Linked DNA regions of Beijerinckia sp. 28-YEA-48. The protein of the gene in region 1 interacts with the protein of each later gene in a pairwise test. Links are inferred from orthologs where the notes say so. Each region holds a gene or a part of one and is shown on either strand. Other genes may lie near its edges. The genes, in order: BLW50_RS20945 and dnaE.

Region 1 (14,606 bases):
GCTCGAGCCATCGCGCGATTTTGGCGTCGAGCTGAAATCGGAAATCGACGGAGCGGGCACGCCACCGACCTGCCGGCGTAACCCTGGCCTGCTCTATGGCCTCGGCAATCTCGTCGAAAACGCGGTCGATTTCGCCAAGTCGGAAGTCCTGATCAAGGCCAATTGGACCGAGGATCAGGTTGGCATCACGATCGAAGATGACGGCCCTGGGTTCTCCGCCGACGTGCTGACCAAGCTCGGCGACCCCTATATCACCTCCCGCGGCCACGATGACCGGCGCGCCAAATCCGAGCCCGGCTCTGGCCTCGGCCTTGGCCTTTTCATCGCCAAAACCCTGTTGGAACGCACCGGAGCGACGATTTCCATGGGCAATGGGGTGGCGCCCGCCTCTGGCGCCCGCGTTTCAATTCGCTGGGCGCGCGAGGAATTCGAGCGTGGCACGATGTCCAACAACGCGATTATCGCCGATTGAACGTGCAATTCCCGCCCCATTTCGGCTAAATTCCTGACCGTCACGGGCTAAAATACCGACCCGAGGACAAATCGCGTTCCGCTCGGAACGCGATTTTGCCCTGTCGATCTTTTGCTTTGACGCGTCTTTGTGGCGTTTGACTTCGTCAAACTGCAAAACGCTATAAGCTGAAAATCAGGAACCAAGCGCAAAATGACCACGCCGGAAACCGAGTCTGACGATAAATCCCTTCTGATTGTCGACGACGACAAGCCATTCCTGACCCGCCTGTGCCGGGCCATGGAAGCGCGCGGATTTGACGTCGCGGTCGCCGAGACCGTTGCCGAAGGCATCGAGGCGATCAAGCTGCGTGCGCCCGCTTTCGCCATCATCGATCTCAGACTGACCGATGGCAGCGGCCTCGACGTGATTTCGCTGCTTAAGGAACGCCGTCCGGAAGCGCGTGGCATCATCCTGACCGGCTACGGCAATATCGCCACGGCAGTGACAGCTGTGAAGCTCGGCGCTTTCGACTATCTCGCCAAGCCCGCCGATGCCGACGAGATCTACAACGCGCTGATGGCCATCACCCACGACAAGGCTCAGCTGCCCGAGAATCCGATGTCGGCTGACCGGGTGCGATGGGAACATATTCAGCGCATCTACGAATTGTGCGGCCGCAACGTATCGGAGACAGCGCGTCGCTTGAGCATGCACCGCCGCACCCTGCAGCGCATTCTGGCGAAGCGCGCGCCGCGCTAACGCTGCCTACCCACTGATGGGATCGCGCGTCGGATCGTAGAGTAAATGCAGGCGGCTGGCCGCCTGCAGGCCGAAGGCGATCAGCATGGCCTTGCGCCGCGCCGCATTGAGCACATGTTCCGACGGTGGCCGAATGATCTCGGCGCCGAATTTGTCGGCGACGATCAATCCGCACTCTTCCGGAAAAATCTCCAAGGGCACTTCCGCGTGGGTGGCGAAGGAGAAATGGTCGCAATAGTCGCGATACTCGTGCCATTTCTTGTCGGTGCGAAAATCGGCGATGCTCGATTTCACTTCGACGATATGAAAGCGGCCATCGCCGCGCAGCGCGATCACATCGGCGCGCCGGCCGTTGTTGAGCGGCATTTCGACGAGCGATTCCAACCGATGGGCGCGCATCAAGCGCTGTACGCCGCGCATCACCATGGCCGCATGGGCCGATTGGCGTTTGTCTTCGGGCGGAACGGGAGAATCGGGATTCATCACGAGGGCAGACCTGATTATTCAGGCGCGATCTAAATCCCGATGCGGACGCATGGCAAGAATAGGTCCATCCGGCGTTTGCGCACGCGCCATCGACACACCGAAAATCTCGCCGAGCACGTCGGTCTTGATCAGTCGCCGCGGTGGCCCGTCGGCGGCAAGGCGACCGTCCTTGAAGGCGAGAATTCGGGTCGCGTAACGGACGGCGAAATCGACATCGTGGATGACCGCGATCACCAGACTGCCGGCTTGCGCGCGCTTTTGCAGCAGATCCATCACGCGCAGCTGATGGGCCGGATCGAGCGAATTCAACGGCTCGTCGAGCAACACGATCGGCTGCGGCCCGACAAGGGCGCGAGCCAGAAGCGCCCGCATGCGCTCGCCGCCGGAAATCCGCTCGACGCCGCGCTCAGCCAGTTCGAGCAGATCGAGGTCCTGCAATTGCTGCTCGATGGCCGGATCGTTGCCATCCGCCCGCGCGTCGAACGGCATCAGTCCTAAAGCGACGATGTCGCGCACCGGCACCGGCCAGATTGGTTGGCGCATGTCCTGAGGCAGATAGGAGATGGCGCGGGCGCGTTGCGGTAGAGATAGACTGGCGAGCGCCGTGCCGTTGAGGGTGATCGATCCCGATATCGCCATTTGGCCGGCGAGCGCGCGCAGGAAGGTCGTCTTGCCCGAGCCGTTTGGGCCGATCAAGGCGACGAACTGGCCGGCCTCCAGGGACAGCGACAGGTCGTCGATGATCTTGCGGCCGGCGAGCGCGACGCCGAGGTGGTCGACGATGATATAGCTGCTGCCACTCATGCGCGGTCGTCCAGCCGGTAGGGACGGGCGATGACGAGATAGAGAAAGCAAGGGGCGCCGATGACGGCCATCAGCGCGCCAACCCGGATCTCGCTCGTCGCTGGAATGAGTTTCACCATGATGTCGGCCGACGTGGTGAGGATGGCGCCGACCAGCGCCGACGGCAGCAGGATCGCTTGCGCATCCGAGCGCACGAACGGCCGCACAATATGTGGCGCGAGCAGGCCGACGAAGCCGATCGCGCCGGCGACCGCCGTGCCGGCGCCGACACCTAGCGCAATGCCGGCGCTGGTGATCAGCGACACGCGCCAGACATCGAAGCCGAGCGAGGTCGCCGTCTCTTCGCCCAAGGTCAGCGCTTTATAGGCGGGTCCGCACCAGAACAATGCCGCTGCGCCAACGATGATGAAGGGCAGCGACAAAGCCACGTGCCACATCGAGCGATCGGTGAACGAGCCCATCAGCCAGAACACGATTTCCGTCACCGCATAGGGATTGGAGGAGAGCGACAGGATCAGCGAGATGGCGGCGGCCGCCAGGCTGCCGATCATCAGGCCGATCAGCAGCAGCGAGATCACCCCACCGACGCGGCGCACGACCAGCAAGGTCGCCAGCATGGCGAGCATGGCGCCGAGTATGGCGGCGAGCGGCAGCGCCAGCGAGAAGGCATCCGCCAACCCGGAATAGATCATCAGCACCGCGCCGAGCGCCGCCGCCTGTGGCGTGCCCAGCACAGCCGGCTCAGCCAGAGGATTGCGGCTCAGTCCCTGCACCGCCGCGCCGGCGAGGCCCAGCATGCCGCCGATGGAAATCGAGAGAATGACGCGCGGCAGCCGGATCTCGCGCAGAATGATCGCAGCGGTTTCACTTTCGCCGGTCAGGCCGAGAACAAGTTCGTGCAGCGAAAGATGCGCCGGTCCGAGCATCAGGGACAGAACAGCAACGACGATCAGCGCGGCAAACAGCACAATGAGAAAGGCTCCGGAGGCGGCCGAAGCCGTCCGGAGCCTGACTGTTTTAGACGGTGCTGCGTAGCGTTTCAGCATTTGATGACCTCATCAAATGTCATGGAGACGCGTCAAAATAAGAGATTTTGGGCAAAATCGCGTTTCTGTTGAAACGCGATTTGCTGTGGTGGTCGATTCTACCATGTCACCTTCAAGCCGGCGTAGATGGCGCGGCCGGTCACGCCATAATCCCGGATCTCCTGATAACGCGCGTTGGTCACGTTCTCGAGCCGGGCGAAGGCGGTCACATTATCATTGAACTTGTAGCTGGCGCGAATATCGCCCCGGCCATATTGCGGCAAGGTCACACGCCCATAGGGGAAGTCGTTGCTGATGTCGGTCCGGGCCGAGGCGACGTAGACGCGGCCTTCCACCTCCAGGTTCGGGATGCCGGTGTAGATGACCGAAAGGCTGCCCTGCTGGCGCGGCCGGCGCAACAGGCCGATCTGCTTGTCTTCGTCGACGGCGGTCATGCCGGTGAAGGTGACGCGCGCGCGCCAGGTGTCGGGAACGATGACCGCATCGATCGAGGCTTCGACGCCGCGAATGCGGGCGTGGCCGACATTGTAATATTGGCCGATGAAGAAATTGGCCGCCGGATTGAAGTCGATCAGGTTACGATACCAGCTGTCGAACAGGGTGGCCGAGGCTTTCACCCGGCCATCGAACAAGGTCTGGTCGATGCCGGCCTCATAAGAGAAGTTCTGTTCCGGCCGCAGGCTCGGCAGACCGTAAATGCTGAAACGTTGATAGAGCGAGGCGGCATGGGCGCCGGTACCGGCGCTGACGCGCAGCCGCGTGCCGGTCTCGTCGAAGCGATAGGCAGCGGTGGCGCGCCAGGTCGGGAACACGGTTCTGTTGTCGATGGCGTCGATGCGCCCACCAAGTGTCAGGTCGAGGCGGTCGAACAGAGTGATGCTGTGCTGTGCGAACACCGAATTGGTGATCTGCGTGCCCCAGAAGGGCATGGAGATCGTATAAGGCGCCTGCAGCCAATCCTCGCGCGAGGACGCGGTTTCGCGTTCCGACTTGGCGCCGAAGATGAACTGGCCGTATGTGCCGAGATTGGCCGTGCCTTGATATTCGACACCGACGCGGCGCGAGCGGAAGGTCGTGTCGCAGTTATAGCTGTTGAAGAACGTGTCGAAGCACGACTGCTCCAGCCGGTTGAACCGCTCGATGAGGCTCGAGTAGACGGTCAGTGAATTCTTCAACAGGCCGCCGAACGGATCGAAATTGGCGCGCACGAAGGCAGTGGTGACGAATTGTCGACCTTTGTTGAAGCGTGTGTCTTTGTCGGCCGGCATGAAGGCGCCGGGATTGTCGAAGCGCGCGACATCGGCGAAGCGCGTCAAGCCGACATCGACGGAGAAACTGTCGGACGGCGTGAATGTCACCCGCGCCGAGCCGGCAAATTTGTCGGTCTTGTCGTTTTCCAGCGGTTGCGTCAGCGTGCTGGTGATGCGGCCGATGCGATAGCCGTAGCGCGAGAAGCCATCGGAGTGAAAGCCGGTCAGCGAGAAGGCATAGGAGACCGTGTCGGTCGCACCAGAGAGCGTGCCCGTCGTTGAAATCGTGCCGTAAGTGCCGGCTTCCACCTGCACGCTGCGGCGCGGCTTGCGCTCGCCCTTGCGGGTGATGACATTGATGACGCCGCCCATGGCGTCGGAACCATAAAGCGCCGATTGCGGGCCGCGCACGATCTCGATGCGGTCGATATCGATGGCCGACAGCGCGCCGAAATCGAGCGAGCCGTCGGTGCTCGAAGCATCGCCGATGCGAATGCCGTCGATCAGCACCAGCGTCTGGCCGGGGGTGGAGCCGCGCAGCGAGACATTCGACAAGGAGCCGGGGCCGCCGGTTTCGGTGATGTTGAGGCCCGGCGTGCCGCGCAACACGTCGGCGAGGCTCTTGGTGCCGTAGTTCTGAATCTCTTCGGCTGGAATGACAGTGACGCTGGCGCCCAGCCGCTCGATCGGCAGTAGTGTGCGGTTGGCGGTGATGACCAGCGTTGGCAGCGGCACATACCCTGGCGGGACATTTTGCGCGCTAGCTGAGTTTGACAGAACCGGCGCGGATAAACAAAAAACGCCAGCCAGAATGGCGGCGTTACCAGGGGAACGATGCATCACTATAGCCTCCTGCCATCCCACCGACGGCTTGAGAGAAAACGAAGATGTTGGCCGGTCTCCTGGCTCGCGGATCGTCGCTGCTTTCGCGTCTTCCCGGGGTGATCACCCAGTGACATGGTGCGAAGTCAGCTCATCGCTTACAGTTGCGGGGGCAGCTGCGGCATCGGTTTCCCTCACCGCATTCCCGTTTCACCCCATCGCTGGGGCACCAACAATTATGACCGTACAGAGGCGATTCTGCGAATGCAAGGTGGCAAGGCCGGCTCCGGCCGTAACTCTGGCAGGTGTGGCATGAAGGCCATGGCGCTCGTCGCCATGCTCGTCATGGCTGATGAGGCGCAGGCGCAACAACCGTCGCAACAACCCTCGATTGTATCGGCGAATCTTTGCGCCGATCAGCTTGTGCTGAGCCTGGCCGATCGCGATCAGATCGTCTCGCTCAGTCCCTTTGCCGCCGACAAGGAGATTTCTTTTCTCGCGGCGCAGGCCGCTGGTCTGCCGCGCAACACCGGCGCGGCCGAGGAACTGATTCGCCTCTCGGCCGATCTCGTCGTTCTGGGCCGTTATGACAATCGCCTCACCCGGGATTTCCTCGCCGCCAAGGCGCGGCCGTTCGCTGTCGTTGATTCTTGGGTCAGTCTCGACGAGACCCGGCGCGAGATCACTGCGCTGGCGGCACGCTTTGGCCACCCCGACCGGGGCGCGGCTTTGGTGGCGGCCATTGATGAAAGCACGGGCGCCCTCGCCGCCTTGGCTGGGGAAGTGCCGCAGCGCAGTTTCCTCATCTTGCACCGGCGCGGCTATGTTCTGCATGCTGGCCTAGCCGGCGATCTCGCCGTTAAGGCGGGCCTGCGCAATGCCGCCGGCGACGTCGGCCTCATGGCGAGCGGCTTCGTCGATCTTGAGCGGGTTGTTGCGGCCCGGCCCGATTATCTCATGGTGGCCGAGGCGCACGACCGTCCGGAGGACCAGGGCGAGGCCCTGCTCGAACACCCGGCCTTGCGTCGGCTTTATCCGCCTGAGCGCCGCCTGGTCGTGCCCGATCTGCTCACCATCTGCCCGGGCCCGGCCATTCCCGCCCTGGCGGCCCGTTTGGCGCAGGAGATCAAAGCCAAGGTGCGGTGAATGCCGTCCCAGACGCGTTGAACACCGCTAGGGAGCGGGCCGGCACAAGCGCGCTTCAGCCTCAACCAACAGAGGTTCCAACTCAGTCAACAGTCATGTCACCGATTGCTGCATAGCGGAAACAGGTGTTTCAGCTAGACTGCTCATGGATCGCTGGTTGGCGCAGAAAACAAAAGTCCAGCGTTTGCGACGTCGCCTGTCGCCAATGGACCGCGCCGGCTGGTCACGCAAATTGGGAGAGAAAAATGGCCCCTGAGAGCATCACCGCGCCAGCCCCGGCAGATGAGCAAGCCCGTGTAGATGAGCTGGAAGCAAAGCACCTGGACGCCGAAAAGCGATATGGCAATTTCCGATATGAGAAGCCGGAAGGGGTCAGCACGGGGAAAGGGTTCGTCGCGCTGCACCGGACGGATCTGTTCAAGGCCGTCGTGCAAATTGTCAAAAAGGGCGGTGGCGAAAACAATCTTCACTATCACAGCCGGGTCGATACGTTTTGGATGGTGCTCAAGGGACGTGTCCGCTTCTACGGACCCAATGATGTGCTGATTGGCGAGTTCGGTCCCAACGAAGGCACGGTGACGCCGCGTTTTTCGCGATATTGGTTTGAAAGCGCCGGCGAGGAAGAGCTCGAACTTCTTCAAGTGGCCGCCTATGCGCCACACGCAAGGGACGGTGGGCGCACGGACGTTTCCGCGCAACGCTTCGTGCCGGGAACGGGAGAATTCTATTCCGCTGCGGAGAAAAAATAGAACGGAAAAATAGCGTTCGGGAGAAGGCGGGATTACGCCCGCCTTCTCATGTTCAATAATATCGCTCCAATGCGATCTTCCGCACCTGTTCCATGTGCGGCGCGTCCAACATGGTGAGGGATTTTTCGACCAGCTTGACGGTCTCCTCGGCGTTGGCGAAGGCGGGCACCAATTGTTGTTCCTTCAGCCGCTCCACCACCAAAGGATCATTCAACGCATTTTCCAGGGCCTTGCGCAACAGCGACAACAGTGCGGGCCTCGTTCCCGGCGTCGTGATCATGACGCGTCCCAAATCGGCGATATTGGCGCGCCATTCCAAAATTAACTTCTTATCATCGGACAGCGGGCTCACTTCCGCGATCGTCGGAATGTCAGGAAACATTTTTGATCGCGACAAGCCGACCGTCGCCAGAACCTTATATTGCTTTGCCCGCACGAAAAGGGCGGCGGAGTCGTGGGAAGCCACGCGGCCATCGACTTCTCCATTCGCCAGGGCGAAATTGACGCCCGAGGAGCCGCCATAACCAAGGACGATCTTGGCCGGCATATCCGTCACGTAGGCCATAACCGCCGTCGCATCGCTATTGCTGTCTGAATTGTTGACCGAGCCCCAAAGAACTTTGCGATTTGAGGCGACGAGGTCAGCGAGGGAATTGAAGCTGGATGTGGGAGAAACGGCGATGACTTTCTTTTCATCGGCGACGCGACCTATCCATTCCATCTTGCGAGGGTCGTAGCGGACGCCCGGCATCTTATAAAGGAAGGATGTCATCATGCCTTCGCCGCTGAGCAGCACGATGGTGCTGCCATCTTTTGGCGCGTTGACGACGCGATCGATCGCGGCCAGTCCGAGCAGTTCGTAGGTCGGCAGGAGCGTGGCGTTCAGGTATTTTTCCATCGGCGGGATGAGCGTCCGCATGTAAGTATCGAAGGCGCCGCCCGGGCCGCCTGTTGATACGAAACGGATTTGACGGCCGGCGTAATCCTTCTGCTCTTGAGACAAGGCGGAAGTCGCCGAAGAAGCGGCCAAGCCAAAGGTCAGCAGGCCTGCCAGAACGCTGGTTTGACCGACGCGGATCATATCAATCCTCCCTGATGTCTTTCGCCCAGATTAGCGTCTTTAAAAACGCGTTTGGCATGGCTTTTGGAAACAGTGTTGTTCCCTTTTGAGCCATTCAGCGAACGATAAGCGCGCTGCGGATGCCGCGCTGCGAAAGGACAATCAATGGGGAGCCTGGCAGCTAAACTTCCAGTCGCTCAGATCCAAACCACGATGCAAGATGATCCATGAACAACCGCACCCGATGGGACAGCTGGTTGCCGGCGTATATTCCATAGAGAGGGAGCGGGCCGACAGGGAATTCGTCCAGGATTGTGATCAACCTGCCCTGCTTGATATCCGAGGCAACGCTATATCTCGGCACGACGCCGATACCGAGATCCCGCAAAATACACTCGCGCAAGAACATTGAGCTGCTGGCGATCAGACTGCCCGAAACCTTGACCTCCAAGGGCCCATCCGCTGACTGGAAAACCCATCCCGCATTGTTGGTATGAATGGTGTGCCGCAAACAGTTATGGGCGAGCAGATCTTGGGGTGTTCTCGGCAATCCGTGCTGCTCAAGATAGCGCGGCGTCGCGCAGACCTGGAGATTGAACGCCGCCAATTGCGACAGACCAGAGTTGAATCACTCAGGTCGCCAAAGCGCAGAGCCAAATCAATGCCGGATTGGACCAGGTCAATTTTGCGATCAAACGGCAGAACCGTCATCTCAACGTCTGGATATTTTTTCGAAAAAGAGACGATGGCGTCGGGAAGCGCGAAAACCATGAAAGATTTTGGCGCCAACAGTCGGATGTGACCGCGCGGCTCACCATGATTGGCGGCCAACTCAAAATCGGCTTCGTCGAGATCATTGAGAAGTTTGGCACAACGTTCATAGTAGATGCGGCCAACTTCCGTCGGACTCACATGCCGCGTTGTTCTGTTGATCAGGCGAACGCCGAGCGCCGTTTCCAACGCGCTGATTTCACGACTGAGATAGGAGCGGGAGATGTTGAGCTGGCTTGAGGCGGCGGTAAAATTACGCGCTTTCACAACCTGGACAAAAAGCCGTAGCGCCCTCAGCCGATCCATTGGATATTTCGTCTCCTCATACAGCAGCTCGGTCCGGCAGCTTGGCGGCTAGGGTGCCATCCAAGACAGTACCAAACAAGGGACCTCTCACCCCTGCGGCTTGATCTGGAGCGGTAGCCCAGCCACCACCAGCACCACCTTGGCGCAAGTCGCCGCCATCATCTGGTTGAGACGCCCCTGGGCATCCCGGAAGGCACGGCCAAGCTCGGTGTCGGGCACGATGCCGAAGCCCACTTCATTACTGACCAACACCAGCGGATATGGGCAGGCGGCGACCGCAGCGGTCAATTGCTGGCTCTTGGCTTCCACGTCGTGTCCGGCCAGCATCACATTGGCGAGCCAGAGCGTCAGACAGTCGACGACAACCAGATGGGTGGCCGCGGCGGCTGAAGTGATCGCCTCGGGCAGGGCGAGCGGGGCTTCGATGGTGGTCCAGTCCGCCGCGCGCTCGGCCCGGTGATGGGCGATGCGGCGCTCCATCTCGGCGTCACCGGCCGTGGCCGTGACGATGATCCGCTTCCGCAAGCCGCTCGCATCGGCCAATTGCTGCGCGAAACGGCTTTTGCCGGAGCGGGCGCCACCGAGCACTAGGGTCGCCTGGGTCGCCAGGGTCGATTGTGCAGCCATCCGCTCCGTTTCCTTTTCTGTTCAGGTGCCTATGCTAGGAACCCACCACATCGTCCAGGACTGTTTTAGAAGCGCAATGAATCCCACACTCGCCGACCTGCCGACCACCATTTTCGACGTCATGTCCGGGCTCGCCCGTGATCTCAATGCGATCAATCTCGGCCAGGGTTTTCCCGACGACCCCGGCCCCGAGGACGTCCGCCGCGCCGCGGCGGATGCCGTCCTTAACGGCTGGAACCAATATCCGCCAATGATGGGCCTGCCGGAGCTGCGCCAGGCCATAGCGGCCCATTACAGCCGTTTCCAGGGCCTGGATCTCGATCCAACCACGGAGGTCATGGTGACGTCGGGCGCCACCGAGGCTTTGGCTGGCGCCCTGATGGCTGTGATCGAGCCGGGTGATGAAGTCGTGCTGTTCCAGCCGATGTATGACGCCTACCTGCCGCTCGTGCAGCGCGCCGGCGGCGTCGCGAAATTCGTCAACCTGCAGCCGCCGTCCTGGACCATGGCGCGCGCCGATCTGGAGCGCGTCTTTGGCCCGAAAACCAAGGCCGTGGTCTTCAACAACCCGCACAATCCCTGCGGCGTTGTCTATGAGCGCGCGCAGCTCGAACTGCTGGCGGAGTTCTGCGTCCGCTACAACGCCATCGCCATCTGCGACGAGGTCTGGGAACATCTGGTTTTTGACGGTCGCCAACACATCCCGATGATGAGCCTGCCTGGCATGCGCGAGCGCACCGTCAAGATCGGCTCGGCCGGCAAGATCTTTTCGCTCACCGGCTGGAAAGTCGGTCTCGTGGCGGCCGCACCTGCGGTGATGAAGGGCCTGTCCAAGGCGCATCAGTTCATCACCTTCACCACGGCGCCGAGCTTGCAGGTTGGCGTGGCGCACGGGCTGATGAAGGACGAAGCCTATTTCGCCACCATGCGCCAGACCTTCCAGGCGAGCCGCGATCGCTTCACCGCCGGCCTCAAGGATGTCGGCTTTAAGGTGATCCCGAGCCAGGGCACCTATTTCGTGACCATCGATATCAGTGAACTCGCCATTTCCGACGACGTCGCCTTCGCGCAGAAGCTTGTGCGTGAATTTGGCGTGGCGACGATACCGGTGTCCGCTTTCTATGCGGAAAACGTCTATCGCAACGCCGTGCGCTTCTGCTTCGCCAAAAAAGATGAAACGCAGGACCGCGCCCTTGAACGCCTGCGCCAGGCCGCCCCCGCCTTTGGACTATCGGGAAACTAAGAAAATGCGGAAACTCCTTACGTCTTTCGTCGCGCTGCTGGCGCTTGCCACACCGGCCTTGGCTCAGACCAAAGTGGTGAATGTCTTCAATTGGTCCGACTATGTCGACCAGAAGCTGCTCGACGCGTTCACCAAGGAGACCGGCATCAAGGTCGTCTACGACACCTATGATTCCAACGAGACCTTGGAAACGCGGCTATTGGCGGGCAAGAGCGGCTATGACGTGGTGGTGCCCTCGGGTACCTTCCTGCAACGGCAGATCAAGGCCGGCATCTATCAGAAGCTCGATCGGTCGAAACTGCCAAACAGTTCGGAAATCTGGCCGGAGATCGCCACGCGCCTCTCGGCCTATGATCCCGGCAACGAATATTCCGTCAACTATATGTGGTTTACCACCGGCATCGCGTTTAACGTGGAGAAGATCAAGGCGCGCCTCGGCGACCGCCCTATCGATTCCTGGGACATGATCTTCAAGCCCGAGAACATCAAGAAGGTCGCTGACTGCGGCGTCTATATGCTTGATAGCCCCGAGGACATTCTGTCGATCGCGTTGCGTTATCTTGGCCTCAACCCGGAAACGCGCAACCAGAACGAAATCAAACGGGCTGCCGACCTCGTGATGCAGGTCAAGCCCTATATCCGTAAATTCCACTCATCCGAATATATCAATGCCCTCGCCAACGGCGACATCTGCATGGCGGTCGCCTGGGCTGGCGATAGCTTTCAGGCGCGCAACCGGGCGCGTGAGGCGGGCAACGGTGTCGTCATCGACTATGTGATCCCGAAGGAGGGCACGCTGATGTCGATGGACAATCTCGCCATCCCCAAAGATGCCGAGCATGTCGACGAAGCCTATGCCTTCATCAATTTCCTGCTGCGGCCAGATGTAGCGGCGCGCAACAGCACCGTCACCAATTTCGCCAGCGGCATCTTGAAAGCCAAGGCTCTGCTGGCGCCGGAGATCGCCGACAACAAGTCGATCTATCCGGACGAGGCGACCATGCGCCGCCTCTTCACCGTGGCGCCTTACGAGCAGACGTTGCAGCGATTCGTGACGCGCGAATGGACTCGGATTAAGACGTCGCGGTGATTTTCAAGGAACGATAGCAGGACGCCCCGGGTGTCATACCGGACACGCTAAGCGTGATCCGGTATCCAGTGGCAAAGTACGTGCTGCTGTTCGTTTGGCTATGCCTGCAAAAAGGTAGCAGCCGTCTCAGGCTCTACCCCTTGCCCCTGGTTCCCGGATCATTCGCTGCGCAGATGTCCGGGATGACATCAAGGTCATGACCAGAAGGCTTTTGACCACTAATCAGTCAGCATGCGCTTCAACAGTTCGAGCTCTTCCGACAGCGGATTGTCGCTCTTCGACAGGGCTTCGATCTTGCGCACCGCATGCAGCACTGTGGTGTGATCGCGGCCACCGAATCGGCGGCCGATCTCCGGCAGCGAGCGCAGGGTCAGGACCTTGGCCAGATACATGGCGATCTGGCGCGGCCGCACCACGGTGGCCGTGCGGCGTGACGACAGAATGTCGGACTTCGACACGTTGTAGTGATTGGCGACGAGCTTCTGGATGTCTTCGATCCGCACGCGCTTGGGCTCGCTGGTGCGCACCAGGTCGCGAATAGCACTTTCGGCCATCTCCACCGTCAGCGGCGCACCGGCCAAGGTCGAATGGGCGATGAGCCGGTTGATGGCGCCGTCGAGATCGCGGCCATTGGTCTGAATGGCGTTGGCGACATATTTGAAGACGCTTTCCGGCACGTTGAAGCTCGGATGCGCGGTCTTGGCTGTTGCGACAAGCGATTCGACCATCTTGAGGCGCAGGTTCTCGTCGAACGGACGCATCTGCACGCACAGGCCACCGGCCAGGCGCGAGCGGGTGCGCTCGTCGATCGTCTCCAGGTCTGACGGCGGCCGATCGGCGGCGATCACCACTTGGCGGCGCGCATCGATCAGCGCGTTCAGCGTGTGGCAGAACTCCTGCGGAATCGATTTGCCGCGCAGGAACTGCACGTCGTCGATGACCAGCGTATCGATGCCGCGCAGCTTCTCTTTAAACTGGATCGCCGTCTGCGTGCGCAGCGCCGCGACGAAGCTGTACATGAAGCGCTCGGCGGTCAGGTAAATGACCTTCTGTCCATTGGCGCTGGCCGAATGGGCGATCGCCTGCAGTAGATGGGTCTTGCCGAGGCCGACCGAGGAATAAATGTAGAGCGGATTGAACTGCGTCGGTTCGTCGCGCGAACTGCGCGAGACCTTCTGCGCGGCCGCATGGGCGAGCTGATTGGGCATGCCGACGATAAAGGAATCGAAGGTGAGGTGCTTGTCGAGCGGCGCGCCGGCGAAGGCGTCGTTGACTTCGACTTCCGCAGGCGCGGTATCGATGCGCCGTACCGTCGGCGCGACAGCGCCGCTGCTGCGCACAGGCGATACGTCGTTGTGCGAATCTCCAACGAGTCCAATCGCGTTCTGCGGCTGGCCGACAAGAACCGGGCGTCGCGCGCTTGAGCGCACGTCGACGAGGACATGGGTCATGCCGGGGAATTCGGCGCTCACCGCGAACGTCAGGCGCTCAAGATAGTGCGACTGAATCCAGCTTTTGAGAAATTTGGTCGGCACCGTGCAAAACAGCGTCGTGTCGTTCATGCGCTCGAATTCGAGGCGCGCGAACCAGGAATTATAAATGTCCTTGCCGACTTCGCTGCGCAGACGCTGGCAGACGCGTTCCCAGGCAACACTCGTTTCGCCACGCGGCGGTGTTTCGCCGGCTTGACGAAGCGCGTGGTGATCTGAGGCGGGTTGCGAGTTGAGTGTCATGGCGATGTCCAAAGAATATCCGTCTTGCGCCTGGCATAGCCAGACGGCAACGCACGGTGATGATGATTGGTTTCTGTGCTGAAATTGAGAAGCGATCAGCTACGAATGATGTTCGGCGTCAAGACCTAAACGCGAGCGAACTCGGCAAAGCTGAAAGCGCAGTACGTTCGAAACGATAAATGGTTAAATGAAAGTTCGCCGCCATGTCCCCGTCTCCGTTTGCAGTTGATCTGCATTTGTTTGGCCCCCGCTGCCGGCTT
Region 2 (15,624 bases), 2.2 Mb from region 1 along the record:
AATTCGGCGGCCTGCATCGTTTCATGAACTGGCCCTATCCGATCCTCACCGATTCCGGCGGCTTCCAGGTGATGTCGCTCGCCAAGCTGCGCAAGCTCGATGAGAACGGCGTCACCTTCCAGTCGCATATCGATGGCTCGCGCCATCTGCTGACGCCGGAACGGTCGATGGAGATCCAGCATCTGCTTGGCTCCAACATCCAGATGCAGTTCGACGAATGCGTCAAACTGCCGGCGTCCGATGCGGAGACGGAGCGCGCCATGCGCCTGTCGCTGCGCTGGGCCGAGCGTTCCCGCAAGGCCTTTCGCGGTGGCGACGGCCATGCTGCCTTCGGCATCGTGCAGGGCGGGGCCAATAAACCGTTGCGCATCGAAAGCGCTCGGGCGCTGGCGGACATGGATTTCCATGGCCTGGCCATCGGCGGCTTGGCCGTCGGCGAGCCGCAGGATGTGATGTTGGACATGATCGAAACGGTCGAGCCGCATCTGCCGTCAGCCAAGCCGCGTTATCTGATGGGCGTTGGCACGCCAGACGATCTGATGAAGAGCGTGGCGCGCGGCGTCGACATGTTCGACTGCGTCATGCCGACCCGCGCTGGCCGCCACGGGCAGGCCTTCACCAGCTTCGGCAAGCTCAATCTGCGCAACGCGAAATATGCCACCGACCAGCGGCCTCTGGACGAGAACTCGCCCGCTTCGGCCGGTCGCGATTATACCCGCGCCTATCTGCACCATCTGGTGAAGTCAGAAGAGATTCTGGCCATGATGCTGCTGACCTGGAACAATCTGGCCTACTACCAGCAATTGATGGCGGGCATGCGCGAGGCCATCGCGACGGGCAATCTGGCCGATTATTGCGACGGTGTGCGCGAGGGATGGGCGCGGGGCACGGACGCCGAGGCTTAAAGCAAATTGCGTTTCGACCGAAACACGACGCGCTCGGTAGGCGAAGGGGCGGCAATGGACAAATTCAATATCGAAGTGTTTGCGAAAGGCGCTCAGCAGGAACTGCAGAGCCGTGAAGGCGCGTCAACGGCGGCGGCAGCCATCGAGAAGCTGGCCTCGATGCTGACAGAGGAACTGGAATACATCGTCAGAGATGACAAAGGCATTCGCTTGTCGATCATGGAATTGAAGAAGCTGGCGGCGCAGGAAAACGTCAGATAAGGCGCGGCTCACTAAAAGCAAAAGCCAAAAAACAAAAGCAAGGTTCGCTGGGGCCAGCCCGCGAGACCTTGCTGTTTAGTTCTTGCTGACCTGCCATGTCCATTTTGCGGCCTCGGTGGAGGTCGCAGCGCCTTTAGCGGCGCAGGCTAGCGGCAGGCTCCCTCCCGAGACTCGGTATTTGCGACTACCAAATTTGGGTAGCGGCCTCCTTTTGGATTGGCGTCGCGAAGCTAGCTAAAGTGCGACCACGTGTCACGTGAATTCAGTAGCAACCTATCGATTTTTTTGAGCCGATTATTGTTCCCAAAATTTGCGATAACCTGCTGATTATAATGGTATACAATGATTTTTCCAATTTCGCGGGCCGGACGCCCCACATTAAATCGGGATAATTTTCTCGGAATTCGCCAACATTCCGCCAGTGTCGGACCGTTCAGCTCGCCCACGTCGACAGTGATCCCCGAATTTGCCCAACGAACCGCCTGAACAAACGCTGCCACGCTTGTAATTTTTTCCGCAGTGCGATTGGTAACAGAGCCTGAACTGACTGCGGATTTCTCTACGATTCGTCCCTACCTTTCAGGTCCACGCAACGCCACAACTGGAATGCCGAATGCGTCTGTCCCGATATTTTCTGCCGATCCTGCGTGAAACACCCAAGGAAGCGGAAATCGTTTCGCATCGCTTGATGCTGCGCGCCGGCATGATCCGGCAGGAACAGGCCGGTATTTATGCCTGGCTGCCGATCGGTTTGCGGGTCCTCAACAAGATCCAGGACATCATCCGTGAAGAGCAGAACCGCGCCGGCGCCATCGAATTGCTGATGCCGACGATCCAGTCGGCGGAGCTGTGGCGCGAGTCCGGCCGCTATGACGACTACGGCAAGGAGATGCTGCGCATCAAGGATCGGCAGGAGCGCGAAATGCTCTTCGGGCCGACCAACGAGGAAATGATCACCGAGATCTTCCGCGCCTATGTCCGCTCCTACAAGGATCTGCCGCTCAATCTCTACCACATTCAGTGGAAGTTCCGCGACGAAGTGCGGCCGCGCTTTGGCGTGATGCGGTCGCGTGAATTCCTGATGAAGGACGCTTATTCCTTCGACATCGATGCGGAGAACGCCCGGCATTCCTACAACAGGATGTTCGTTGCTTATCTGCGCACCTTCGCGCGCATGGGCCTCACCGCCATCCCCATGGTGGCCGACACCGGCCCGATCGGTGGCGACCTCAGCCACGAATTCATCATCCTGGCCTCGACCGGCGAGAGCGAAGTGTTCTGCCACAAGGATTATCTGTCCTTCGAGCCGCCGCCGGCCAATATCGATTTCGACGACAAGGCTGGCATTCAGGGCGTCGTCGACAAGTGGCGCTCGCTCTATGCGGCGACGTCGGAAATGCATGACGCCGCCGCCTTCGACGCGCTTCCCGAAGCCGCGAAGGTCTCGGCGCGCGGCATTGAAGTCGGCCATATCTTCTATTTCGGCACCAAATATTCGCAGGCCATGCGCGCCGTGGTGAACGGTCCCGATGGCAAGGAAGTCGCCGTGCACGGCGGCTCCTATGGCATCGGCCCGTCGCGGCTCGCCGCCGCGATCATCGAGGCCAACCATGATGACGCCGGCATGATCTGGCCGGATGCCGTCGCGCCGTTCCATGTCGGCCTCGCCAATCTGAAGGTCGGCGACAAGGCGGTCGATGCCGCCTGTGCGGATCTCTACGAGCGGCTGACCAAGGCTGGTGTCGACACGCTCTATGATGACCGGGACGAGCGGCCGGGCGCGAAATTCGCCACCTTCGATCTGATCGGTCTGCCCTATCAGCTCATCGTCGGCCCCAAGGGCTTGGCCGAAGGCAAGGTCGAGATCAAGGAGCGGCGCAGTGGCGTCCGCGAGACCTTGTCGCCTGATGAGGCCTTCAACAAGCTCAGCGCGCGGTTCTCTGCATGAATGCACCCGTTGCAGCCCCGGCAAGCAATAGTCAGGCGCCCAACAAGCAGGCGCCGGCATCCGGCACGCGGCCTTTCTCCGCGTTCGAATGGATGCTGGCCATGCGCTATCTGCGCTCGCGCCGGGCCAACGGGTTCGTTTCGGTCATCGCCGGATTTTCCTTCCTCGGCATCACGCTGGGCGTCGCCACGCTCATCGTCGTCATGTCGGTGATGAACGGCTTCCATATCGAGCTGATGAGCAAGATCATTGGCATCAATGGCCATATCTTCATGCAGGGCGCCGACACGCCGCTCACCGACTATGATGAGGTGATCGGCCGGATCACGAAAGTGCCTGGCGTTAAAGTGGCGCTGCCGATGGTGGAAAGCGCCGCTGGTGTTTCTTCGCCCTATCAGCAGTCAGGCGCGTTGGTGCGTGGCATCCGCGAGAGGGACATCAAGCAATTGCCGGGCATTGCCGGCAATGTGAAGCTCGGCACATTGGACAATTTCGACACCTCGGAAGGCGTCGCCATCGGTCAGAAACTGGCTGAGAATCTGAGCGTGCGCGTCGGCGATAAGGTGTCCATTCTCACTGCCCGTGGCGCGCAGACACCCTTTGGCGTTGCCCCACGCATCAAATCCTATCCCGTCGTTGCGATTTTCCAGATCGGGGTGTCCGAGTTCGATGGCATTTTCGTCTATATGCCGTTTGCCGAGTCGCAGGAGTTCTTCAACCGCGAGGACGAGGCGACGGTGATCGAGGTCTTCGTCGATAATCCCGACGACATGGACAACATCCGCACCAAGCTCGATGCGGTCATCGGCCGGCCGATGATCATGACCGACTGGCGCCAGCGCAATCGCTCCTTCTTCGAGGCGTTGAAGGTCGAGCGCACCGTGATGTTCTTCATCCTCACGCTCATCGTCATCGTCGCGGCGCTCAACATTATCTCGGGCCTCACCATGCTGGTGAAGGACAAGGGCAGGGCGATCGCCATCCTGCGCACCATGGGCGCCACGCGCGGGGCCATTCTGAGGATATTCTTCATCACCGGCTCGGCCATCGGCATTGTCGGCACATTGGCCGGTTTCCTGCTTGGCCTTTTGGTGGCGCATAATCTCGAGTCGATCCGCACAGGACTGAACGCTGTGTTCAACCTCAACCTGTTCGACCCGACCTATTATTTCTTAAGCCGTCTGCCCTCGGTCGTCGTGCCGTCGGACGTGATCACCATCGTCACCTTGTCGCTCAGCCTGTCTTTGCTGGCGACGATCCTGCCGTCTTGGAGCGCTGCCAAGACGGACCCTGTTGAAGCGCTGCGCTACGAGTGATGCCGTGACCGTTGCGCCCGCCCTGCAATTACACAAGGTTGAACGCCGCTACGTCCAGGGGGAGGGAACCCTGGATATTCTGCGTGGCGCGGATCTGGGTCTCTGGCCCGGCCAGTCGGTGGCGCTGATCGCGCCGTCGGGCGCCGGCAAATCGACGCTGTTGCATCTGGCGGGTCTGCTCGAACATCCCGATGCCGGCGAGATCTATGTCGGTGGTCTGCCGACAGCCCATATGGGCGATGCCGAGCGCACGGCGTTGCGCCGGGTCGAGATTGGCTTCGTCTATCAGTTCCATCATCTGCTGCCGGAGTTCTCGGCGCTTGAGAACGTCATGCTGCCGCAGATGATCCGCGGTCTTGATCGGGCCGAAGCGCGCAGCCGCGCCACTGAGATTCTCACCTTCCTCGGTCTTGGTAAGCGTCTGGAGCATCGGCCAGGAACATTGTCGGGCGGTGAGCAGCAGCGCGTTGCCATCGCGCGCGCCGTCGCCAATACGCCGCGTATCCTGCTTGCCGACGAACCCACCGGCAATCTCGATCCGCGCACCGCCGATCTGGTGTTCGGTGCTCTCACCGAGATCGTTCGCGCGTCGGGTCTCGCGGCCCTGGTCGCCACCCACAATATGGAACTGGCGAGCCGCATGGACCGTCGCGTCACCTTGCGTGACGGGCTGCTCGTCGAGCTGGAATAGGCCTGTCTGGCCGCGCCTCGCAGCCGGTTTCAGCCAGCAGCCGGCTTAAGTATTGATTAACCATAAATTTCCCTGAAACAGTCCCGGCGTATTTCACGGGTTGCATTTACAAGAATGAGAACAAATAATGAACTTACAGTGATCGAAACGGGAAAAGGACATTGTCATGCGCACCTTTCTGAACGACACATTCGAGCTTGCAGCCCTCGGCGCCTTCGTCGCCTTGATCCTGCTTCTGACCCGCGCCGGGGCGCCGCTCGTGTGAGTGCAAACGCCGCTGTTGATGGCGGGAGGGACGTCCCCTTCCTGCTCGACGCGGCCGCGGGCTTCCTTGATCATGCGCGCGGTCTCCCAGAAGGGGGATGTGAGTCGCGAAATATCTGGATTGCCGTCGAATATGCAGCCTGAGAACATGCAGCGGATCGTCGATAAAGTGGGTTTTGTGCACCTGCACGTGCACACCTCTTTTTCCTTGCGCGAAGGCGCGCTGACGATCCCGAAATTGATCGATTTCGCCAAGGCCGATTCCATGCCGGCGCTGGCGATCACCGATACGAACAATCTGTTCGGGGCGCTCGAGTTTTCCGAGAAACTCTACAAGGAAGGCATCCAGCCGATCATCGGCTGTCATCTCACCGTCGATTTCGGCGATGGTCGCAACCTCGGGAGTCGTGCTGACGATCCCCGCGCAGGCCGTGGCGCCGTCGTCGTGCTCGCCCAGGATGCCGAGGGCTATGCCAATCTGATGCGCATCGTCTCGGCGGCTTGGATCGATCCCTCCGCTGGCGATCTGCCGCATGTGCAGATCGAAAAGCTCGCGGCCCAGGCCCAGGGCCTGATCGCGTTGAGTGGCGGCCCCACCGGCGCCATCGACAGTCTCATCGGCGATGGTCGTGCTGAACACGCCGGCCAGCGCTTGGCCGAACTGGAGCGGATTTTCGCCGGCCGGTTTTATGTTGAATTGCAGCGCCACGGCACACCGCTGGAGAAGCGGATCGAGCCGGTGCTGCTTGATTTCGCCTATCGGCGCTCGCTGCCGCTCATCGCGACCAACGAACCTTATTTCGCCGCGCTGTCTGATCACGAGGCCCATGACGCGTTGCTGTGCATCGCCGACGGCACGACCACAGGCCAGACGGGCCGGCGCCAACTCACCGCCGATCATCGCTTCAAAACGCGCGCCGAAATGCGCGGCGTGTTCGCGGATGTGCCCGAAGCGCTGGCTCATTCGGTCGAGATTGCGCTCCGCTGTAACTATCGGCCGACGACACGCGGGCCCATTCTGCCGCGCTTCACCACCGAGACCGGCGAACAGCGCGACGAGGTCGAGGAATTGCAACGCCAGGCGCGTGAAGGCTTGGCGCGCCGGCTCGCCGTGCACGGCATGGCCGATGGCTTTGGCGAGAGCGACTATCAGGAACGGCTCGAGTTCGAGCTCAGCGTCATCATCAAGATGAAGTTTCCCGGCTACTTCCTCATCGTGGCCGACTTCATCAAATGGGCGAAGGCGCAGGGTATTCCGGTCGGTCCCGGCCGTGGTTCGGGCGCAGGCTCCCTGGTCGCCTGGTCGCTGACCATCACCGATCTCGATCCGATGCGGTTCGGCCTGCTGTTCGAGCGCTTCCTCAATCCAGAACGCGTCTCGATGCCGGACTTCGACATCGACTTCTGCCAGTATCGCCGCGACGAGGTGATCCGCTATGTGCGCCAGCGCTATGGCGTCGATCGCGTGGCGCAGATCATTACCTTCGGCTCGTTCCTGGCGCGCGGCGTCATGCGCAACGTTGGCCGTGTGCTCGAAATGCCGCTGGGGCAAGTCGATAAACTGGCCAAACTGGTGCCGCAAAATCCGGCCGCGCCTGTCAGCCTGAAACAGGCGATCGAATCCGAGCCGCGCCTGCAGGAGGCGATGAAGGAGGACGAGCGTGTCGCCACCATGCTCGACATCGCCCGCAAGCTCGAAGGGCTTTATTCCAACGCCTCGACCCACGCCGCCGGTATCGTCATCGGCGACCGGCCGCTGGTCGAGCTGGTGCCGCTCTATCGCGATCCGAAGTCGGACATGCCCGCCACCCAGTTCAACATGAAATGGGTCGAGCCGGCGGGGCTCGTCAAATTCGACTTTCTCGGCCTGAAGACGCTGACGACCTTGGCGATCACCGTCGAGCTTTTGCGCCAGCGCGATGTCGAGATCGAGATCGACAAGCTGCCGCTCGACGACAAGAAAACCTACGAGATGCTGGGCCGGGGCGAGACGGTCGGCGTGTTCCAGGTGGAAAGCGCCGGCATGCGCAAGGCGTTGACGGAAATGCACGCCGACCGGCTGGAAGACATCATCGCGCTTGTCGCGCTGTATCGCCCAGGTCCGATGGCGAACATCCCGACCTATTGCGCCGTGAAGTTGGGCGAGCAGGAAGCGGACTATATCCATCCCAAGATCGAGCCGATCCTGAAGGAGACGTTCGGCGTCATCATCTATCAGGAACAGGTGATGCAGATCGCCCAGCTCCTGTCGGGCTATTCGCTCGGCGAAGCTGATATGCTGCGTCGCGCCATGGGTAAGAAGATCAAGGCCGAAATGGACGCGCAGCGCGATCGTTTCGTCCGCGGTGCGGTCGAGCGCGAGATTTCGAAGGTGAAGGCCAACGAGATTTTCGATCTCTTGGCCAAGTTCGCCGACTACGGCTTCAACAAGAGCCATGCCGCCGCCTATGCGCTGATCGCCTATCAGACAGGCTGGTTCAAGGCCAACCACCCGGTCGAGTTCCTGGCGGCGTCGATGACGCTCGATAAGGCCAACACCGACAAGCTGGCGGAATTCCGCAACGAGGCGCAGCGCCTCGGCATCAAGGTCGAGCCGCCTTCCATCAATGAATCGGAATCCGATTTCGCCGTGCGCCGCGATGCAAATGGCGAATTGCACATCCGCTACGCGCTCTCGGCCGTGAAGGGTGTCGGCGAGGGCCAGGCGCAGGCGATCGTGACCGCGCGCGGCGACAAGCCGTTCCGCGACTTCGGCGATTTCGCCAATCGCATCGATCCGCGCGCCATCAACCGCAAGGTTCTGGAAAACCTGGCCGCTGCCGGCGCCTTCGACGTGTTCGAAAAGGAGCGGGCGCGCGCCATCGCGGCGATCGACACCGTTCTAGCCCAGGCCAACCGCACCCAGGCCGAGGCGCTGGCCGGCCAGTCGGCGCTGTTTGGCGATAGCGCTGCGTCATTCATCGTGCCGAAGGCGCAGCCCTGGTCGCCGTCGGAGCGGCTGCGGCGCGAATTCGATGCCATCGGCTTCTTCCTGTCGGGCCATCCGCTCGACGATTACCAGCAGGTGCTGGGGCGCCTGCAAGTGCAGCGCTGGGTCGACTTCGCCCGCTCGGTGAAGCGTGGCGCCTCGGCCGGTCGCCTCGCCGCCACCGTTCTCGATCGCCAGGAGCGGCGCACCAAGTCCGGATCGAAAATGGGCATCGTCACCCTGTCCGATCCCTCAGGGCAATATGAGGCGATCCTGTTCCAGGAAGGGCTCAATCAATATCGCGACCTGCTGGAAAAAGGCTCGGTGGTGATGGTGGCCGTGCAAGCCTCGCTCGAAGGCGAGGATGTGCGCGCCCGCATCGCCACGGTCGAGGCGCTCGATCGGGCGGCCAGCAAGGTGCAGAAGGGCCTACGCATCTTCATGCGCGATGATTCACCGCTCGCCTCCGTGGCGCAGCGCCTCGGCACGAAGGGCGAGGGCGAAGTCTCCTTCGTGCTGATGCTGGAACGCGACCGCAGTGAGGTGGAAGTCAAATTGCCGGGCCGCTTTCACGTCTCGCCGCAGATCGCCGGGGCCATCAAGGCCATCCCCGGCATTGTCGCGGTCGAGCATATTTAGAAATATTCCTGCCGCACAGGCTTTAAATGTTGGCGCGGGTGGATAGCCACCAACCGTCGCCCGCGCACCAGCTTGTGTCACCAGGCATGCTTCCGCGTTGAAGCGAACGGACTTGATGTGCATTGCCCCGCACGAAGGCATGATGGAGTTGCTCGGCTTCCCAGTCCGTGCGGGCACCTTCACAGTCGATGAAGACGACGGGCCCGACCGCGAAGCGCGCGTCGAAAGTGTTGTCGGCGCGACGCGTTACGAGGAGCATCATGCCGTTGATCGGTCTGTCGGGCGTGAGGGGAAAGAGAAGCCGCCCGCCGACATCTAGCGCGTCGAGCCACGCATCCAACGGCCGCGTCGCGCCGGCGTTGACATAGATGACGTCGAATTTCGCGCTCAAGGGTTCTGTGCCCGATTGGGCATATATCGTGACATGAGGAAAGCCGGCCAGATTGATGGCCGCTCGGTTTGCAAGTTCAGGATCGATTTCAAAGGCCGCGACCGATCCCGTCGGTCCTGTGAGCTCGGCGAGGATGGCGGTATAGTACCCAGTTCCAGCGCCGATATGAGCAATACGTTCCCCAGCTACGACCTCCAGGGCCGCTAGGCAGCGACCATGCAGGCGTGGTTCACCGTTGTTTATGGTGCGATCGGCGCGCAGGGCCAGCACGGCATTGGTATAAAGGAAGCATAAGTCATCGGAAGGCGTCTTGACGTAACCCGTGCCAGTGGAAACGTACCATGGTCCAGGGCCGACGAAGCGTTCGCGCGGAACCTTTGCAAAGGCTTCGGTCAGACGGCCGTCGAGCCCTGCCGTGACAAGGCTGGCATAATATCTTCGCAAAGCGACGGTGCTGACCATACGGGAACTCCCATGATCGCCGGCTCCGTCGAGCAAAGCAAAAAAGCAGGCGGCTGTAAAACGCCTGCTGCTCACAAGGACTGCTAGCCGCCACAGCAGGCCGGTGGCGTCAGCCGCCCGCCGGCGCTTTTACGAATGCGCAGGGACGATTCCTTGGCCGCCCGCACGATGCGCGGCACGTCATAGGCGACAAGCTTGCCGCCGCGCTTGACGATCTTACCGTCGACGATGACCGTGTCGACATTGGCTGGCGTCGCCGACATCACGACGGTTGCCTCGATATTGGCTAAGGGCGCGGTGTTCACGTCATTGGTGTTGATCAGAATGATGTCGGCGCGCTTGCCCGGCGTCAGCGATCCCGTGACCTTGCCGAGGCCAAGCGCCTTGGCGCCGTTGATTGTGCCCATTTCGATGACTTCCTTGAAACCGAGGAAGCTGTCTTTCTCCGACTTCGTGCCGCGCCAGGGGATCGCCATGTTCCAAGTGAAACGCATGATCTCCAGCATGTTCGGCGGGGTGATCGAACTGGCGTCGCATGACAGCGAGATCGACAGGCCGGCCTTGCGCATGCGCATGAAGGCTTCACGGGCATCGCCGGCCAGGCCAAGACGATGTTCGGAATGGGTGGCGAAGCTGAGGGGAGAGCCGGCGCGCACCATGGCGGCATAATCCTCGTCCGAGCCCGGCAGATAGTGGCAGACGAGGAAGTTCGGTCCCAGATAGCCGCGCTTCTCATAGTCGACGGCATCGAAATTATTGGGCGGCGCCTGGCCCGCATGGACAGCGATCTTCAGCTTCCGTTGCATCGCGCGGCCGACGTCTTCGTGGAAGGTGGCTTCCGTCGCCTGGCCGATGGCGCGCAGATTGACGCCGAAATGCACCAGCCCGTCGAACGCGGTCCCGGAGGAGAAATAGTCTTTCTGGACACGGTCGATATCGGTGAAATCGAGCGGCTTGTCGCGCGCCAGCATGTCGATATGGCCATAGGCGTAGCGGGCGCGCAGCAACGAGTCCTTGTGGGCGCGCAGTTCAGCATCGGCATGGGCCGGGGAGCGCACGTTATGCGCCCAATTGTGCACGGTGGTGACGCCATTGTTGGCGAGTTCGGCCATCGCCAGCATGATGCTGTTGTAGAAATCATCGGGCGTATAGAGCGCTGATGTCGCGTTCTTCGCCGGGAAATATTCAAAGCCGCCGTCGGCGAGATAGTTGCGGCCGAGCGCGCTCCACATGTGATAGTGGGTGTCGATGAAGCCCGGCATGACGATCATGTCTTCGGCGTTGATCGTCTCGACGTCAGTGCCGCTCAAGTTCTCGCCGACCGCTTCGATCACGCCATTGCGCACGAGCACATCGGCGCGCGGCAGCACGCCGAGTTTGGGATCGACGGTGATGACGGCGCCGTTTTTGATCAGATAGGAACCGCGACTGACAGGAGCTGCCGGCGTCTGCGCGACAGCTTCCGCGATGAAGCCGCTGGGTAAAGCGCAGGCGCAACTGGCCAAGGATGTTGCGCCGAGGAGCTTGGAGAATGAGCGGCGATTGAGCATAGGGCGGTCTCCTTCCGGTGAGGGGCATTCGTGGCGGTTTAAAAGCAAATTTCTCGCCACATTCGCGACATCGGGCGACGCATATGACACCTAGAAATGCGGTGTAGGCGGCGAAACCTACAGCTGCGGAATCTTTCCAATCATCGCCGCCCGTTTCCACTTCTCGATCGTGACCAGCATGCGCTCGTGCAGAATCTGGCTCGTGCCGGGGTAGGGCATACCGCCGGCCTTCAGCAGAAAGGCGCGTGTTTCATCCCGCTTGAGGATGTCGTTCAGCAGGCCTTCGATTTTCGCCACATGGTCGGGCGGCGTGCCCGCCGGCATGAGCGCATAGAACTCGGCGATCCAATTGACGTTCTTCAACCCCTGTTCGCGCGAGGTCGGCACGTTGGGGAAGGTCGGAAAGCGCTCGTCGCCGAGCATGGCGACGGCGCGCACGCTGCCGCGGTTCAGGGCGCCGAGCGCGCCCGTAAGATCGAGGATCAGGAAATCGACATTGCCGGTTTCGACGTCGCGCAGGGCCTCCTGAGCAGCCTTATAAGGAACCGGGGTGCCGGTGGCTTGAATCTCGTCGAGATACATGCCGGTGATGGCGATCGACGATGTGGTCGGCGCGCCGTAAGTGGCCTTGCCCTGTTTCGATCGGATCAAGGTGGTCAGATCCGCCATGTTTTTCACTGGGCTGTCGCCTTTAACGACAATGGTGAAGGGCACGTTGACCAGGCTCGTCACCGGCGCGAAATCCTCGAACCGGTAAGGCATCTCCTTATAGAGCACGAAATTGCCGGTGACGGGCGCCGAGGGCGTGACGAACATGGTGTAGCCATCGGGCGGCGCCTTGGCCACGGCATTGCCGCCGATATTGCCGCCCGCACCGGGGCGGTTCTCGACGATCACCGGCTGGCCGACCAGCCGCGCCAGTTCTTCGGTGAAATAACGGGCGAGAATGTCGGCGCCGCTGCCGGCGGTGTAGGAGACGACGGCTTTGATCGGCCGTGTCGGATAGGTCTGCGCGTGAACAGGCGTGGTGGCGATCGAAGCCAATGCAATGATGACGGCCGCAGCCGCACGCCAGCGCGTGCTTCCTCCCATGGTGTCCCCCCAATTTGTGTTCGCGCCCATTTTTCGTTCATGCCGGGCGCGTTGACATCTTAAGGGATCGTGAAGCGCATGAAAATTTTTTCGGCGTTTTCTTGGTCTGTCCCCGGAAATTTCTGAGAAACCCGGAGGAATTCTCATTCATCGTTAAAATCCGCGAATCCTGTTTCGCGGATCGCTTTTCCGCTCCGAGATCGCGAAAATGGCGTCGAAATCGCTGTTTTCTGCCCGATCAACGGATGAAAATTGCATCGTACCCAGCTCATTTTCCGGCTGAACCCCCATCATTTCAACGATATGCGGTCTTTTCGTTCAAACTTGAGCGATGATCTTCATTTTCGCTTGATGGTTGACGAGCCATGACTTGATCCACCTGAAGGCCTGTTGAGCATTCGGGTCTCTGCTGGGGCACTACCCGTTATGAACCTGTCTCTCTTCGCTCGGCTGAAGCAGCATCTGGCTGGCAGCGCGCTTGGCTTTATGGCCGACCGTCGCGCTTCCGTTTCGATGATTTTCACCGTCAGTTCGACCTCCGCCTTGCTGCTCATCGCGGCTTCGCTCGACTATGGCCGCGCGATCACGTCGCGCACATCGCTACAGGCCTCCGTCGATGCCGTGGCCTTGAAGGCGATGCAGGACTATTCGAACGGGATGCGGAATCCGGTCTTGACCAGCACCGCAACCAACTATCTGGCGGCCCTGACGCATGATGCGACGGTGTCTCTCGATACCGGATATCCGGCGCTCAATGCGGCCGGCAACGCGATTTGCGTCAAGGCCAGTAAGTCCATGCCGACGACCTTGATGCGTATCGCCAATGTTGACTCGCTTGCCATCCACGCCTCGGCCTGCAGCACGGTCAATGGTGTCGGCACTGTTGAAGTCGCTCTTGTGCTTGATACGACGGGCTCGATGAGCAATTCGACAAGCGATGGCGTGAGCAAGCTTTCGGCCATGCAGTCCGCCGCCAATGCCTTCGTCGATTACATGTTCGATACGAGCCCACTCAAGGTCGGCATGAAAATGTCGGTGGTGCCATTCGCTGCGGCCGTCAATGTCGGGGCTAGCTATTCGGGCTCGGCATGGTTCGATCTGACCGGCGCGACCGATGAAACATTCCGCAGCCCGGCATTCGCACGCGATTCATCCGTCGCGACAAGCCGCTTCGGTCTGTTCACCAAGCTTAAGGCAACGCGTTCGGCGTGGGATTGGACCGGCTGCGTCGAAGCGCGCGCCTATCCCTATAGCGTCGCTGACGGCGCGCCGGCCTCGAGCACGCCTGACAGCTATTTCGTTCCGATGCTGGCGCCCGATGAGCCGGATCCGCAATATACCGGCCCGATCACGTCGACGTATTACGACTACCGCCAGGGCCGTTACGTCACCACAACGACGACAGGCACGATCAACAATTCCAACAGCTACGACAACAGCTATCTCAACGATAACGGGGGCAGCTGTACGACGAGCCCGAGCGGCGAGACGCTCACTGACGAAACGACCAAGGAATCGCGTCTCTGCAAATATAAAAGCGGGACGGTGACCTCGACCAGCAGGGGCCCGAACCGGTATTGCACCTCGGCGTCGCTGGTGCGGGTGCAGACGGCCAAGGCGAGCCTGAAGACCAAGATTTCGGGACTATCCGCCAGTGGTTCGACCAACATCCATCAGGGCTTCGTGTGGGGCTGGCATACGATTTCGCCGAACCTGCCGTTCGCCGATGGCAGCGCCTACGGCACCGCCAACAATATGAAGGTGATCGTCCTGATGACCGATGGTGAGAACACCTGGAGTTCGCTCGCCAATGCGGTCAATAAGTCGACCTATTCGGCTTACGGCTATTACAGCAACGCCAACACGCGTCTGCCGGCGGCGAACCAGAATATCAGTTCCGATAGCGTGGCTCGCACGGCGATGGATCAATTGACGCGCGAGGCCTGCGCCAATGCCCGGGCCCAGGGGATCACCATCTATACGGTCGGCTTCTCGGGCAAGTCGGATCCGATCGACGACGCGGGCAAGCAACTGCTGACCGACTGCGCCGGCGACAGCAAACGCGCCTTCTTCACCAATTCCTCGACCGGCCTGGTCAGCGCATTCCAGCAAATTTCGGCCGGCATCGGCAGCGGCAGCCTGCGCCTCATCAACTGAGGGGCGGGCAGGGGTATTCATTTACCCGAGGGCAGGAGCAGCCTGAAATCCTGTGAATTTCAGGCCAACCGTGCTTTCGACTTGCGTTTTTACCCTCGGTCAGGTAACAGCGCCCCATTCCACAGGCGGATTTATCGCGTTCCTGATCCAAGGGGCGCTCCGGTGGCCGGAATTCTGGCCCGCTGTCCGCTGAGGTTCAACCGGAGAAGTACAGTTATGTCATTGCCCGATTTTTCCATGCGTCAGCTGCTCGAAGCCGGCGCCCATTTCGGCCATCAATCGCACCGTTGGAACCCGAAGATGGGTCCCTACATTTTCGGCGCGCGCAACAACATCCACATCATCGATCTGGCCCAGACCGTGCCGATGCTGCACCAGGCGCTGAAGGCCGTGTCCGACACCGTCGCCAAGGGCGGCCGCGTTCTGCTCGTCGGCACCAAGCGTCAGGCCTCCGATGCCATCGCCGATGCGGCCAAGCGTTCGGCCCAGTATTATGTCAACTCCCGCTGGCTCGGCGGCATGCTGACCAACTGGAAGACCATCTCCGGCTCGATCCAGCGCTTGCGCAAGGTTGACGAAGAGCTGAATGCCGGCGCCGTTGGCTTGACCAAGAAAGAGCGTCTGATGCTGTCGCGCGAGCGCGAGAAGCTTGAGAAGGCTCTGGGCGGCATCAAGGACATGGGCGGCACGCCCGACCTGATCTTCGTCATCGACACCAACAAGGAACAGCTGGCGATCAAGGAAGCCAATCGCCTTGGCATTCCGGTGGCCGCCATCCTCGACACCAACTGCGATCCCGATGGCATCGCTTTCCCGGTGCCGGGCAATGACGACGCTGGCCGCGCTATCGCGCTCTATTGCGACCTGATCGCGCGCGCCGCCATCGACGGCATTTCGCGCAGCCAGGGTTCGTCGGGCGTTGACCTCGGCGCCATGGAAGCGCCGGTCGAGCACGCCATTCCGGCGGCGGTTGTCGAAGC

The links.
Region 2: the proteins of BLW50_RS20945 (region 1) and dnaE interact in binary tests that used the Escherichia coli proteins (3 or more experiments, as listed by UniProt). The link is inferred for Beijerinckia sp. 28-YEA-48 from one-to-one orthologs.

The regions. Positions count from the first base shown.
Region 1 is NZ_FNSI01000001.1:4,463,980-4,478,585, reverse strand. The notes cover bases 9,460-12,439. They hold BLW50_RS20945 (aminotransferase), read left to right. Parts: upstream 9,460-10,356; coding sequence 10,357-11,523; downstream 11,524-12,439. Other genes in these bases: BLW50_RS20940 (polyamine ABC transporter substrate-binding protein), read left to right, coding at 11,528-12,439; cobU (bifunctional adenosylcobinamide kinase/adenosylcobinamide-phosphate guanylyltransferase), read right to left, coding at 9,741-10,280; BLW50_RS20955 (LysR family transcriptional regulator), read right to left, coding at 9,460-9,653. In the rest of the region: BLW50_RS21005 (ActS/PrrB/RegB family redox-sensitive histidine kinase), read left to right, coding at 1-472; BLW50_RS21000 (ActR/PrrA/RegA family redox response regulator transcription factor), read left to right, coding at 665-1,213; BLW50_RS20995 (MmcB family DNA repair protein), read right to left, coding at 1,220-1,696; BLW50_RS20990 (ABC transporter ATP-binding protein), read right to left, coding at 1,718-2,503; BLW50_RS20985 (FecCD family ABC transporter permease), read right to left, coding at 2,500-3,549; BLW50_RS20980 (TonB-dependent receptor plug domain-containing protein), read right to left, coding at 3,648-5,534; BLW50_RS20975 (ABC transporter substrate-binding protein), read left to right, coding at 5,886-6,767; BLW50_RS20970 (cupin domain-containing protein), read left to right, coding at 7,013-7,516; BLW50_RS20965 (tripartite tricarboxylate transporter substrate-binding protein), read right to left, coding at 7,569-8,597; more of BLW50_RS20955, read right to left, coding at 9,000-9,459; more of BLW50_RS20940, read left to right, coding at 12,440-12,613; chromosomal replication initiator protein DnaA, read right to left, coding at 12,832-14,346. UniProt on the Escherichia coli protein: Shows aminotransferase activity with methionine and histidine as substrates, and to a lesser extent also with phenylalanine.
Region 2 is NZ_FNSI01000001.1:2,275,219-2,290,842, reverse strand. What follows is about bases 5,195-9,192. They hold dnaE (DNA polymerase III subunit alpha), read left to right. Parts: upstream 5,195-5,518; coding sequence 5,519-8,992; downstream 8,993-9,192. Other genes in these bases: BLW50_RS10785 (protein-L-isoaspartate O-methyltransferase family protein), read right to left, coding at 9,015-9,192. In the rest of the region: tRNA guanosine(34) transglycosylase Tgt, read left to right, coding at 1-905; BLW50_RS10810 (hypothetical protein), read left to right, coding at 960-1,166; proS (proline--tRNA ligase), read left to right, coding at 1,780-3,114; BLW50_RS10800 (lipoprotein-releasing ABC transporter permease subunit), read left to right, coding at 3,111-4,430; BLW50_RS10795 (ABC transporter ATP-binding protein), read left to right, coding at 4,435-5,121; more of BLW50_RS10785, read right to left, coding at 9,193-9,845; BLW50_RS10780 (amidohydrolase family protein), read right to left, coding at 9,929-11,395; BLW50_RS10775 (Bug family tripartite tricarboxylate transporter substrate binding protein), read right to left, coding at 11,513-12,487; BLW50_RS10770 (pilus assembly protein TadG-related protein), read left to right, coding at 12,914-14,644; BLW50_RS10765 (30S ribosomal protein S2), read left to right, coding at 14,861-15,624. UniProt on the Escherichia coli protein: DNA polymerase III is a complex, multichain enzyme responsible for most of the replicative synthesis in bacteria. This DNA polymerase also exhibits 3' to 5' exonuclease activity. The alpha chain is the DNA polymerase catalytic subunit.